3 regions of the Bradyrhizobium sp. Leaf396 genome follow, and region 2 is predicted to be linked to each of the others. Evidence: riboswitches for the same ligand, from Rfam matches in the RefSeq annotation. Region 2 holds a riboswitch; each other region holds the start of a gene.
What was found. Region 2 has a riboswitch for cobalamin ahead of ASG57_RS27725 (DUF1636 family protein). Riboswitches for the same ligand answer to the same signal wherever they lie in the genome.
Positions count from the first base shown of each region.

Region 1 (4,576 bases), on a different contig from region 2:
CGCATCCTGACGCAGCTCGCCCGCATGCCAGACGAGCGCACCTATCTCTGGGTGGCGCGCGCCGTCTCGCACGGCCAGGGCGGGTATCATGCGCCGCGCAAGACCTTCGCCATTGCGCTCGGCTGCGATCTCCAGCATGCGGGCCGTCTCGTCTATTCGGACGGCCTCGATCTCACCAACCCCATGGCCGCGACGCCTATCGGCGCGGGTTGCCGGATTTGCGAAAGGACCAATTGCCCACAGCGCGCCTTTCCGCCGGTGGGCCGCCACCTTCACGCCGATGAAAACCGCAGCGCCTTTGCACCCTACGCCGCGAGTTGACCCGGATGACGCCCGGCGGGAGAGTGCGCGCCCTCATGAATGAAGCTGCTGGAAGAACCGCGTGAGCGTCGCCGCCCTGCATAGCCGCTATGTCACCATCGATGATGGCGCGGCCGGAATTGTATTGAGCTTCACGCCGCCGCGCGAATTGACGCTTGGCTCCGCGCGCCGCGCGCGGGAAGCCCGCCGCCGGGTTGCGGGCCTGCTGCGACGGCACCGGCTCAAGGTATCGGCGAAGGAAGAAGGCATCCGGACCACGATCCCGCCGCAGGCCACTATCGATCTCGTTGATCTTCTGTCCGCCATCGATGAAGCACTGGATGCCTTCCGGCAGGAGCGTCTTTATCCAAAGGTCGTTGAGGAGATTCTGGAGATCACACCGCGCGAGCGGCGGCGCTGGACAAAGGACGGACGGCTTCCCAAGTCAGGCACAGGCTCCTTCCGCCGTGGCCAGCAGTCGATCCATTTTGCGCTGCATCCGCCCCAGGAAATCGCGCGCCTGTCGAATAACCCTGGGATCATCGTGGCTTGGCGGAAAGCCGATGCGCAGGGTTCCGGAGCGGCTGTGAATTATGAGAATTCAGTGACGACGGTCGAAACGATTTATTGACACCGAGTCGTATAAAACTACTAGATATGGTGGTCACGGTTCTCCCGAGTCGCAATATCGGGAGCTAAGAGGGAAGCCGGTGCGCCTATGTTTTGGGCAAAGCCGGTGCTGCCCCCGCAACTGTAAGCGGAGAGCTGAAGTCCACGTTTTACGTCACTGGAATCGCACGATTTCGGGAAGACCGGACGGATGCTAAGACCCGCGAGCCAGGAGACCTGCCGCGACACCAGAAACGTCCCTGGGCGGGGTGTCCCGGTGGTCGCGTGGCAGGTTGCGGCATCCGCCGCTCCTCTTCCTGCATGCGCCTCCGCTTAGACCCCGGCCCGCAACAACCACGGGGTCTTGAGCCAATGTCTCTCGGAACGGAAACTGCCGCTGCCGCGCGTGTCGTGCGTTTGTCTAACCCTGCCGCTTCGGCTTCGCCCGCAAGCGAGCCGGGCTATCAGGTCATTCGCCGCAACGGATCGGTTTCGCCCTTCGACGCCTCCAAGATCACCGTCGCCCTGACCAAGGCGTTTCTTGCGGTCGAGGGCAGCAGCGCCGCGGCGTCGCGGCGCGTCCATGACGTGGTGGCTGAGCTGACCGATCAGATCGTCGCCAGCCTGACGCGCCGCGCCGATGCCGGGCGCACCTTCCATATCGAGGACATCCAGGATCAGGCCGAACTCGCGCTGATGCGAAGCGAGCATCACAAGGTCGCGCGCGCCTATGTGCTGTACCGCGAGGATCGCGCGCGCGAACGCGCCAAGGCGGAGACAAAGACCAAAGGCAAAGCGGCCACCGCCACGCCGTCCCTGCATATGAAGACCGCCGATGGCACGCTGGTGCCGCTCGACAGCAAGCGCCTCGCCGCCGTGGTCGAGGAAGCGTCCGCCGGGCTTGACGGTGTCTCGGCCGAAGCCATCCTGACAGAGGCCCAGCGCAATCTTTATGACGGCATCAGCGTGGATGAGCTGGCGCTGGCGCCGATCCTTGCCGCGCGCACCCTCGTCGAGACCGATCCCGATTACGCCAAGGCCAGCGCGCGGCTTCTGTTGGACAAGCTGCGCCGCGAAGCCCTGAGCTTCGTGATGGGCCAGCCCGAACAGGCGACGCAGGCCGAAATGGCCGGGCGTTATGCGGAATATTTCCGCGCCTATGTGCAGACCGGCATCACGAATGAATTGCTCGATCCTGAAATCGGCCGCTTCGACCTTGCGCGTCTCGCCGAAGCCCTCAAGCCCGAGCGCGACCTGCAATTCGACTACCTTGGCCTCCAGACGCTCTACGACCGCTATTTCCTGCATGCGCGCGGCACGCGGTTCGAACTGCCGCAAGCCTTCTTCATGCGCGTCGCCTGCGGCCTAGCCTTGCGTGAAATCGACCGTGAAGGAAAGGCGATCGAGTTCTATAACTTGCTTTCGAGCTTCGATTTCATGGCATCGACGCCGACGCTGTTCAACGCCGGCACGCTGCGCTCGCAGCTCTCATCCTGCTTCCTCACCACCGTCGCCGACGATCTCGACGGCATCTTCAAAGCCATCAAGGACAATGCGCTGCTCTCCAAATACGCGGGCGGGCTCGGCAACGACTGGACGCGCGTGCGCGGCCTTGGTGCGCATATCAAGGGCACCAATGGCGAAAGCCAGGGCGTGGTGCCATTCCTGAAAGTCGCCAACGATACCGCGATTGCCGTCAACCAGGGCGGCAAGCGCAAGGGCGCGGTCTGCGCCTATCTCGAAACCTGGCATGTGGACATCGAGGAGTTCCTCGACCTTCGCAAGAACACAGGCGACGATCGCCGCCGCACCCATGACATGAACACAGCCAATTGGGTGCCGGACCTCTTCATGCAGCGCGTGGAAGAAGATGGCGCCTGGACGCTGTTCTCCCCGGACGAAACCCCCGACCTCCACGATCTCACCGGCAAGGCCTTTGCCGAGCGTTACGCCTTCTATGAAGCCAGATCCGCGCGCGGTGAAATGCGCGTGACCAGGCAGCTTCGCGCTGTCGACCTTTGGCGCAAGATGCTCACCATGCTGTTCGAGACGGGGCATCCGTGGATCACCTTCAAGGACCCGTGCAATCTCCGCTCGCCGCAGCAGCATTGCGGCGTCGTGCATTCGTCCAACCTTTGCACCGAGATCACGCTCAACACCTCGAACACGGAAGTTGCGGTCTGCAACCTCGGCTCGGTCAACCTCGTCAACCACATCGCGGACGGCAAGCTCGACCACGAGCATCTTGCGCGCACCGTGACGACCGCGATGCGGATGCTCGACAACGTCCTCGACGTGAATTTTTACACCATCCCCGAAGCGCGCAATTCCAACCTGCGCCATCGGCCGGTCGGGCTCGGCATCATGGGCTTCCAGGACGTGCTCAACATCCTCCGGCTGCCCTACGCCTCGGACGGAGCGGTCGCCTTCGCCGACGAAAGCATGGAGGCGATTTCCTATTGGGCGATTTCGGGGTCCGTCGATCTTGCGGCCGAGCGCGGGCGCTATCCGTCCTATGAGGGATCGCTTTGGTCCAAGGGAATCCTGCCGCTCGATTCCATCAAGATCGTTGATGAGGCGCGCGGCGCGCCGGTCGATCTCGACCGTGGGAGTCGCCTCGATTGGGATACCTTGCGTCAGCGCGTGATGACCGTCGGCATGCGCAACTCCAACACCATGGCGATCGCGCCGACCGCCACGATCTCGAATATCTGCGCCGTCTCGCAGTCAATCGAGCCCGCCTACCAAAATCTCTACGTCAAATCCAACATGTCCGGGGACTTTACGGTCGTGAACGCCTACCTCGTGCGCGATCTCAAGAGCCGCGGGCTGTGGGATGAGGTCATGATATCAGATTTGAAGTATTTCGACGGAAGCCTCGGCCAGATCGATCGCGTGCCGGACGATTTGAAGGCGCTCTATGCGACCGCCTTCGAGATTGACTCGGCATGGCTCATCGACGCTGCGGCCCGGCGTCAGAAATGGATCGACCAATCGCAGTCGCTCAATCTCTACATCGCCAATCCCTCGGGCAAGAAGCTCGACACGCTCTATCGCCATGCGTGGAAGCGGGGCCTCAAGACCACCTACTATCTGCGCTCGCGCTCCGCGACGCATGTCGAGAAATCCACGCTGAAAGGCACCGATGGCAAGCTCAACGCCGTCTCGGCTTCCGTGCCGGCCGCCGCTCCGACCAATGGCCATGCGAACGGGCATGCCAACGGCCACACGAACGGTCATGCGAACGGAAACGGTCATGCCCAGGTAGAAGCCTGGGGCAAGGCCTGCTCGATCGACGACCCCGACTGCGAAGCCTGCCAGTAAGCAGCGAAGAAAAAGGGAAAAGAATTATGCTCGACTGGTCTGACACCGCGGCCAAGCCGCTGCACATCGTCCGTCCCGTTCTTTCCGGGAGTGACAATTCATTGCCGGAGGCTGCCCCCGTGGATGCAACCGGCCTTGGCGCCATCGATCGCGGCGCGGCGCGCGTGCGGGTCGATGACAAGCGCATGATCAACGCGCGCGCCGACGTGAACCAGCTTCTGCCGCTCAAATACCGCTGGGCGTGGGAGAAGTATCTTTCGGGTTGCAACAATCACTGGATGCCGACGGAAGTGTCGATGCAGGCCGATATCGCGCTTTGGAAGTCCAAAGACGGCCTGACCGA
Region 1 is NZ_LMQJ01000010.1:114,647-119,222, forward strand. Features, by position in the region: gene ASG57_RS11955 (short-chain fatty acyl-CoA regulator family protein) at 1-321, shown strand, start outside; gene ASG57_RS11960 (hypothetical protein) at 383-931, shown strand; cobalamin riboswitch at 951-1,168, shown strand; gene ASG57_RS11965 (ribonucleoside-diphosphate reductase subunit alpha) at 1,282-4,233, shown strand; gene ASG57_RS11970 (ribonucleotide-diphosphate reductase subunit beta) at 4,260-4,576, shown strand, end outside.
Region 1: it holds a riboswitch for cobalamin, as region 2 does, so the genes downstream of both, ASG57_RS11965 (ribonucleoside-diphosphate reductase subunit alpha) here and ASG57_RS27725 (DUF1636 family protein) in region 2, are expected to answer to the same signal.

Region 2 (4,576 bases):
ACGGTCATCTCTCCGATGACCGGCCCGGCATAGAGCCCAGAGGCCAGCGCGAGCTGCGCGATCGCAGCTTGCGCCGCGACCGGACCGCCGGTGTCGCAGAGCACCTTGAGCCGCCGCAGCGTCGAGACCGGCAAGGTCGAGTACGCATCGAGCCGTATGTCATCGCGGCCATCGGCCGGCAGCACCGCCAGCACGATGTCGCGATCCTTCGCCAATTGCTGGAGGGCCGCGAGCCCGTAGGACCAATAGGACTCACCGCCGATCAGCCGCACCAGGATGCCGCGCGCGTACGACAGCGTGCGCTCGACATAAGTGTCGATCGACAGCGGATGGCGCAGCTCCGCGAGATTGGCGAGCCGCAGCGACGGCAGGCTGTTGCGGCCACGCCGCCAGCCGGCTGCGAACGCGGCGAGGTCGGAATCCGAATACGAGAGCACCACGAGATCGGCCGGGTCCTGACCGATGTCCCTTGGCGTCGCGGTCTCCTCGAGACCGCGGCTCTCGCGGAAGACGACGTGCATCAGACTCCCAATCCCGCCTTGATCGCGGCCTCGTCGATGTCGCCGTGCTCGCCGATCACGACTAGCCTCGACTGCCTGGCTCCCGGCCCCCAGGGCTTGTCGAATTGATGGCGCACGCGCTCGCCGACAGCCTGCAACAACAGCCGCATCGGCTTGCCCGCGACCGCGATATAGCCCTTGGCACGCAGCACGTTCTGCTCGCGCGCCAGCTTCTGAACCGAGGCGACCAGCGCATCGATGTCGGCCACCTCAGGCAGATCGATCACGACAGAGGCGAAGTCGTCATGCTCGTGCTCCTCCTCGCCGTCATGATGCGAGGGACGCGCGGCGAGATCGTTCTCGGCGGCGGCGCCAAGGCCGAGGATGACGCGCGCATCGATCGCGCCGTCCGTCACGGCGAGCATCGGGACGCGGCGCGGCATCTCGGCGGTGATCGCGGCCCTGGCAGCTTCCACCCCGGCCTTCCCCGCAAGATCGGCCTTGGTCAGCAGCACGATGTCGGCGCAGGCGATCTGGTCCTCGAACACTTCGGACAGCGGCGTCTCGTGATCGAGATTGTCGTCCGCGGCGCGCTGCGCTTCGACCGCAGCCGGGTCCGGCGCGAAGCGGCCGGCCGCGACGGCCTCGGCGTCGGCGAGCGCGACGACGCCGTCGACCGTGATGCGCGAGCGGATCTCCGGCCAGTCGAACGCCTTCAAGAGCGGCTTGGGCAGCGCGAGGCCCGACGTTTCGATCAGGATATGATCGGGCCGCACCGGGCGAGCCAACAGCTGCTCCATCGTCGGAATGAAATCGTCGGCCACGGTGCAGCAGATGCAGCCATTGGCGAGCTCGACGATGTTCTCTTCCGGGCAATTGGCGTCGGCGCAGGATTTCAGGATCTCGCCATCGACGCCCTCGCTGCCGAATTCGTTGACGAGCACGGCGAGCTTCTTGCCGCCTGCATTGCTGAGCAGGTGCTGGATCAGCGTGGTCTTGCCGGAGCCGAGGAACCCCGTGACCACCGTGACGGGGACTTTTGCAAGCGAATTCATTCGGCGGCCTCCGGCACGGCGGGAATCGGGGGAATGCGCGCAAGCGACTGCTTGCGGAAGATCTCGGGGCGGCTGCGCCATGGCACGAGCCCGTCGGGAGCGGCCGCATAGGCCGCAGCGCCAGCGACCACGTCGCGCGCATTCACATCGGATAAGCGGCCATAGACATAGGACCAGCGTCCCGGTGCGCTGAGCGCGACCGAGCAGCCCTGGCTGCACGCCGAGAGGCATTCGACGGGAACCACATTGACGCCGTCGGGCACGCCGGCCTCGAGGATCGCAGCGTGCAACCGGTTGCCTGGCGTGGCCTCGCCCTCGCCGAGCGTCTGGCCGGCGCGGCAGGTGATGCAGACGTGAAGTGTGACGGTCATCGCCTCTTCCAGAATAAACAGCGGGAGGCGAAGAGGCGCACGGACCCTGACTTGAGAGGCCGTTTCCCCGTCGCGGAACACCCCGTCCGCCGGTCCAAAATCGTCCGCGCTGGCAGGTCTCCCGGCTTGCGGAGCAGGGTTTTGGCCCCTCGATCCCCGCCTTCCCGATTCCCTTTCGGGAGTCAGTGGCTTCGGGCATCTCTCCGGTCACGGTCGCGGGGGCGGCTGCATTTTGGATCCGGATCTTGCGGATTCGGACCCTATCGCATTCCCTCTTCGCCTGTCATAGGACAGGAACCAACGCCGGGCCACCATTTGCCGGTGGCAGCCACTTGTCAAGCCGAAGGACCGGGACCGATGACGCCTGAACCGGAGACCCAAACGACCGAGGAAAGCGAGGCCCGTCACGCCCAGAAAATGGCAAAGAAGAAGGCCGCCCGCGACAAGATCATGGCGACCAAGAGCGGCGAAAAGGGCCTGATCATCGTCCATACCGGCGCGGGTAAGGGAAAATCCTCCTCGGCATTCGGCATGATCGTTCGCTGCGTCGCGCATGGCCTGCCCTGCGCGGTGGTGCAGTTCATCAAGGGCGCCTGGGACACCGGCGAGCGGCGCCTGCTCACCGGGCATTTCGGCGATCTCTGCCAGTTCCATGCGATGGGCGAGGGTTTCACCTGGGAGACTCAGGACCGCGCCCGCGACATCGCCGCCGCACGCGCCGGCTGGGAGAAGGCCAAGGAACTGATCCTCGATGAGAGCCTGCGCATGGTCGTGCTCGACGAGATCAACATCGCGCTGCGCTACGATTATCTCGATATCACAGAGGTGGTCGAATTCCTGACCACGCGGAAGCCAGAGATGACGCATGTCGTGCTCACCGGGCGCAACGCCAAGGACGAGCTGATCGAGATCGCCGACCTCGTCACCGAAATGACGCTGGTCAAGCACCCGTTCCGCTCCGGCATCAAGGCGCAGGCCGGCGTCGAGTTCTGAGACAACCTCGCGATGGCACGAGCGCTGATGATCCAGGGGGCCGGCTCGGACGTGGGCAAATCGCTCATCGTCGCCGGCCTCGCGCGCGCCTTCACGCGCCGCGGCCTGCGCGTGCTCCCGTTCAAGCCGCAGAACATGTCGAACAATGCCGCCGTCACCGTCGATGGCGGCGAGATCGGCCGCGCCCAGGCGCTCCAGGCGCTCGCCGCGGGTGTCGAGCCGCATACCGACATGAACCCGGTGCTGCTCAAGCCGGAGACCGATGTCGGTGCGCAGGTGGTCGTGCATGGCAAGCGCATTGCGACGGCGCGAGCACGCGACTATGCGGCGATGAAGCCGTCACTGATGGGCGCAGTGCTGGAGAGCTTCGAGCGGCTGAAGGCCCGCGCCGATCTCGTGCTGGTCGAAGGCGCCGGCAGTCCGGCCGAGGTGAATCTGCGCAAGGCCGACATCGCCAATATGGGCTTTGCGCGCAAGGCCGGCGTGCCGGTCGTGCTGGTCGGCGACATCGATCGCGGCGGGGTCATCGCCCAGCTCGTCGGCATCAAGACGGTGATCGACTCCGATGATGCCGCGATGATCCGTGGATTTGTCATCAACAAGTTTCGCGGCGATCCCACATTGTTCGACGACGGCTACAAGCTGATCGAAGCAAGGACCACATGGCGCGGCCTTGGCGTGCTGCCCTGGTTCGCGCGCGCCGGCGAGCTGCCGGCCGAGGATGCGCTGGGCCTCACCGACGCGCGCAAGCCGGGCCGATGCAAGATCGCGTGCCTGGCGCTGTCGCGGATCGCCAATTTCGACGATCTCGATCCGCTCAAGCTCGAGGCGGGCGTCGATCTCGTCATGGTGCGGCCGGGCGAAGCGATTCCCGGCGACGTTCGTCTCGTCATCGTTCCCGGCTCGAAGTCCACGCGCGGCGACCTCGCCTTCCTGCGTGCACAGGGCTGGGACATCGATCTCCTCGCACATCATCGCAGGGGCGGCCACGTGCTCGGCCTCTGCGGCGGTTATCAGATGCTCGGGCGCAACGTCGCCGACCCCGATGGCATCGAGGGCCCTGCGGGCGAGACACCAGGCCTCGGACTTCTGGACGTGACGACGGTGATGAGCCCCGTGAAGACGCTAACGCGGGTTGCTGCCGTGCATGTCTCAACGAACCAGCCGATCGAGGCCTACGAAATCCACATCGGCCGCACCGATGGGCCTGATTGCGCCCGTCCCTTCGCGACACTGAACGGCAAGCCGGAGGGTGCGATCTCCCGCGAGGGACGCGTGCAAGGCAGTTATCTGCACGGTCTGTTCACGTCGGACGCGTTCCGCAAGGCGTATCTGGCAAAGCTCGACATTCCCGCAGGCGACGAGCCCTATCACGCCAGGGTCGAGAGCGCGCTCGATGCCCTCGCCGATCACATCGAAACGCATCTCGATGTCGACAGTTTGCTCGCGCTAGCGCGCTAGGACCTCGGAGAGGCGGATCCATTCAGCTTCATTGCCGGGAAGCCCGAGGCGCAACCGTGTCGGCGCTCCTGCAAACACGCGCGACCAGATCTGATTGCGCGCAAGCTTCTCCTGCGCGCCACGTGCGTCGGGCGTTTCGTACAGTCGAAACAGCGGCGTGCCCCCGAGAAGCTGCCAGCCTTGCGACTGCACCATG
Region 2 is NZ_LMQJ01000045.1:54,343-58,918, forward strand. Features, by position in the region: gene cobN (cobaltochelatase subunit CobN) at 1-521, opposite strand, end outside; gene cobW (cobalamin biosynthesis protein CobW) at 521-1,555, opposite strand; gene ASG57_RS27725 (DUF1636 family protein) at 1,552-1,926, opposite strand; cobalamin riboswitch at 2,021-2,243, opposite strand; gene cobO (cob(I)yrinic acid a,c-diamide adenosyltransferase) at 2,284-2,919, shown strand; gene ASG57_RS27735 (cobyric acid synthase) at 2,932-4,380, shown strand; gene cobD (threonine-phosphate decarboxylase CobD) at 4,369-4,576, opposite strand, start outside.

Region 3 (4,576 bases), on a different contig from region 2:
CGCACTGGGCTCTTGATGATCCAGCGATAGGCCTGTGTCTGCGCGACGAGCCGGCCGTAGGCCGAAGCTGCGAAGAACTGCGGATCGAAATAGTCGGGACGGAGCAGCTTGTGCAGGTCCGTCGGCACGGCGGCGGCGTCGTAGGGTTCACGCAAATAAGCCTTGCGTGCCACGTCGTAATAGGCATCCGCGATCAGCGAGCGGGCCAGCCCGGGCACGCCATAATAGTTTTCGAACGAGAACGCCGACAGGATGAACAGCGAGTTGACCCAGCTCGCATCGTTCTTGCGGGGAAAATTGAGAAAGCCGTTCAGCGCCACGAATACGTCGACCGGCGCGCTGGCGGTCGCCGCGGCGTCAACCTTGATGCCGGCTTGCTCGAGCTTCTCCAGCATCGCCATGGTGACGAATCCGCCCTGCGACCAGCCGGCGAGAAACAGCTTGGTCGTGGCGAGTTTGAGATGATCCAACACGGCGCGGCTGGCCACGAGCATGTCGTAGGTCGCCTGCTGGTGGCTTCCCTTCACCATGTAGCCTTCCGTCTCTGCCGACGTGCCCATCCCGAAATAGTCGGCTCCGATCACGACATATCCCTGCCCCGCGAACTGCGCGATCATCAGCTGGGTTTCGGGTGACTGGTCGGGAAATGAAGGCACCTGCTGCTTGCCGTAGACCGTGCCGTGCTCGTAGGACAACAGCGGAAACGACGTGGCCTGTCCTTCCGGGATCGCAATCAGTCCGGATGCGACCGTCGGCTTGTTGCCGCGCTCGGGCACCACCGACGAATAGGTCACGCGATAGAGCCGGACGGGATTGCGCGCCGGACTGTAGGTTACGGTGATACCGGCGAAGGCGGGCGTATCGGCTTGCAAAATCCTGTTCAGCCGATCGACATCCCAGCGCGCAATGAACTGATACTGTATCGCAGCAGACAATCTGACGGGCTCACCATCCTGTGCCGCCGCCGGCCAAATGGTGATGACGTGAAGCAGAACGAGAAGGAAGAAGCGCGGGAGCAATGCCATGCAGGGACCCATTGAGAGAGGATGGGCCGGTCCTAGACAATTTGCGTTGAGATTGTGTTTCGCAACGCCTTGTGCCGTTGGGAATCCGCCGGTTTCGCCGTACGCAGGCTATCGGCTTCGCCAAGAGGCTTCGCCGGATATGGGCGCCGTCCGCCCTCGCGATCCGAGCGCGCTCTCGCCTTGCACGCAACAAACCGCCGTCAATGCCGCCGCGTCCACCGCGACCAAGCCAGCGCTCGTGACGACGTACGACCGCCCCCTTGGCCGAATACGCTGGATCCGAATTAGGTAGAATGGAATAATGTTCGGGGGGAGAGTTGAGAGCGGATTCGTGTTTCGCCCGACACCGCCCGGTGGACGATCCGTGCGTCGCCGATGAAGGTGCGACGCGCTGAACCGTGTCGGGAACAGCCAGTTGACAGCCCTTTGAAAATAAAACTAGGGTGACTGCGACGGTTCTCCTTCGGGAGATCAATAGGGAATACGGTGCGGGATTTCCCCAACGCCGTGGCTGCCCCCGCAACTGTAAGCGGCGAGCCTTCGCCAAACGCCACTGAGCTCGCGAGCTTGGGAAGGCGGCGCAAGGCAGCGACCCGCGAGCCAGGAGACCTGCCGTCAGTCGTGGTCACACGCGAGCACATTGGGCGGGGTGTCCTGGTGAGTGTTGAGCTGCCTTGCTCTTGAGGCAGCGGCCAAGCTGCGTTCGCGGTGACGTGCCACGTTATCGCGAGTCCATTGATGACCTCCCGCACAATATTTGCGCCACGACATCGGCGGGCGTTGCTCTGTTTAGCGGCTTTCTCCTGCCTCATGGTTTCGACCGATGGCTGGGCACAATCCGCAGGCCCGGCCCAGACGCTCGATCCGGTCGTGGTGGCACCATCGGCGAAGCCACCGAATGTCAGGAGTACCCGACGCAGCGAGGCTGCGCGTCTCGCGCGCTCACGACAACAGCGAAACCTGGCTGCCGCCGAAACGCGTGCTCCGACAGCCAGCCCGGCGGGATCGGCATTCGCCGCACCGACGCTCAATCTCACCGGCGCGAGCACGGCCGGCAGCCGGCTGGGCCTGACGCGATTGCAGACGCCGGCCAGCGTGGAGGTGATTTCGGCCGAGACGCTTTCCGAACGCGGCCAGCAGAACGTTCTCGACGCGGTGACGCAGAACGCCACCGGCTTCACTGCGAGCCCGGCACCGGGCAATGGCGGCGTCTCCTTCAACACCCGCGGCTTCACGGGCCTTGGCTCCGTCATGACGCTCTATGACGGCACACAGCTCTATATCGGCGCGGGAACGGTGACCTTTCCGTTCGACACATGGTCGACCGAGCGCATCGAGGTGCTACGCGGCCCTGCGTCGGTGATGTACGGCGCAGGTGCGGTCGGCGGCGCCATCAACATTGTTTCGAAACTGCCCTTGTGGGTCCCTCGCAACGAGGCGGAGGTCTCGCTGGACAGCAACATGACGCGGCGGATTGCCGTGGACAGCGGCGGTCCCGTGAGCAAGAACGTCGCCTATCGGATCACCGCCATCGGCAACATGTCGGACGGCTGGGTCGATCGCGACAACACATCAAACGTTGCACTTCATGCCGCGGTCCAGGTCCGGCAGAACGAAGACGTCACCTGGACGCTGTCCACGGACTACGGTGATCGCCATCCATCGCGGTACTTCGGCACGCCGTTGATCAACGGCAAGCTCGAAGAAGCGCTTCGCTTCAAGAACTACAACGTCAGCGACAGCCACATCCGCTACCAGGATAGCTGGAACCAGGTGAAGACCGACTGGCAAGCCGCCGACGGCATCTCGATCCAGAACACTCTCTACTACTTGAACTCCAAGCGGCACTGGAAGGACGTCGAAAGCTACGCCTACAACCCTGCCACCGGCCTGATCGACCGAGCCAGCTATATCGAGATCTTTCACGATCAGCAGCAGGTCGGCAATCGCATGGATACGAAATTCCGCGGGCATGTGCTTGGCATGGCCAACGAATTCCTGGCGGGCTTCGACGTCAACAGCATCAATTTCACGCACACCAACAACTCTCCTTATGGCGGCGCTTCGTCCGTCAACCCCTACGTCTTTAGCCCAGGCTCGTTCAGCAGTCCGAACGCCACGATTCCCGGTTACGGCAGCGTGACGAACCAATATGCGCTGTTTGCCGAAAACAGGCTGTCGGTGACCGAGCAGTTCTCCTTGATTGCCGGCGTCCGCCAGGATCAACCGACCATCACGCGCACCGACTATGTCGTGCCCGCAAACAGCTTCGAGAAGTCGTTCTCCTCGACGACATGGCGCGCCGGTGCGGTCTACACTCCGGTGAAGGACCTCGCTTTCTATGGGCAGTATGCCACGGCCGTCGATCCGGTCGGAGGGATCATCTCGCTGTCCTCGGCCAACAAGAATTTCGATCTGGCCACCGGCAGACAGATCGAGATCGGCGTCAAGCAATCGTTCTGGGGAGGCCGCGGCGAATGGACCCTGGCCGGCTACGAGATCGTCAAGAACAACCTGCTGGCGCGCGATCCGAACATTCCTTCCCTGACCGTTCAGGTCGGTCGGCAATCATCGCGCGGCGTCGAAGCATCGGTCGGTTTCCTGCTCGACTACGGCTGGCGAATCGATGCCAACACCGCTTTCCTGCGCGCGAAGTATGACGACTTCGTGCAGTCGGTTGGCGGCGTAGCCGTGAACTATGCCGGCAACGTGCCGGTCAACATACCGCAGAACGTATCCAATATCTGGGCGACGTGGGCCTTTGCACCCAACTGGTCGGCCAACGCGGGCGTGCAGATCGTCGGAAAGACCTATGCGGACAATGCCAACACGGTGACGCGCCCGGCCTACAACATCGTCAATGCCGGTGTGCAGTGGAAGCCCGATCTCCACACCACCGTGTCGTTCCGCATCTACAATCTCTTCGACGAGGTGTACACGACCTCGGGCGGCACGACCCAGTGGCTGCTCAGCATGCCCCGCACGGCGCAACTGGGTGTCAACGTGAAGTTTTGAGCGTGGCACGGCCCCTGAAACGCACGCTCCGGCGGTGGCTGTATATCGTCCACCGGTGGATCGGCATCACCACCTGCCTGTTTTTCGCCATGTGGTTCATTTCCGGCGTGGTGATGATGTATGTCGCCTTTCCCGGCCTTTCCGACAAGGAAAGGCTGGCAGCGCTTCCCGACATTCAATGGGAGAAGCTGGCGCTGTCGCCGGACGACGTGATGAAGACGGCAGGCGCCACCCGCTATCCGCGCGATCTCCGCCTTTCCATGCTGGCCGACGAGCCGGTGTATCGGATCACCGGCTGGGATGGCAGGCGGCAGACGATCTCCGCAGCCGACGGCCGCGTCATCGCGGGCGTTTCCGAACAGCAGGCGCTCGCGGTCGCGCAACATCATCCCGCGAGCAGATCACCGCAACTCGAAGCCATCATCGATCGCGATCAATGGAGCGTAACGGCCCGGTACGATCCGCTGCGACCGCTTTACCTCATCGGGCTCGGCGATAATGCCGGCACCAGGCTCTATGTCTCCTCGCGCTCCGGC
Region 3 is NZ_LMQJ01000015.1:99,693-104,268, forward strand. Features, by position in the region: gene ASG57_RS17185 (alpha/beta hydrolase family protein) at 1-1,025, opposite strand, end outside; cobalamin riboswitch at 1,462-1,656, shown strand; gene ASG57_RS17190 (TonB-dependent receptor) at 1,836-4,040, shown strand; gene ASG57_RS17195 (PepSY domain-containing protein) at 4,043-4,576, shown strand, end outside.
Region 3: it holds a riboswitch for cobalamin, as region 2 does, so the genes downstream of both, ASG57_RS17190 (TonB-dependent receptor) here and ASG57_RS27725 (DUF1636 family protein) in region 2, are expected to answer to the same signal.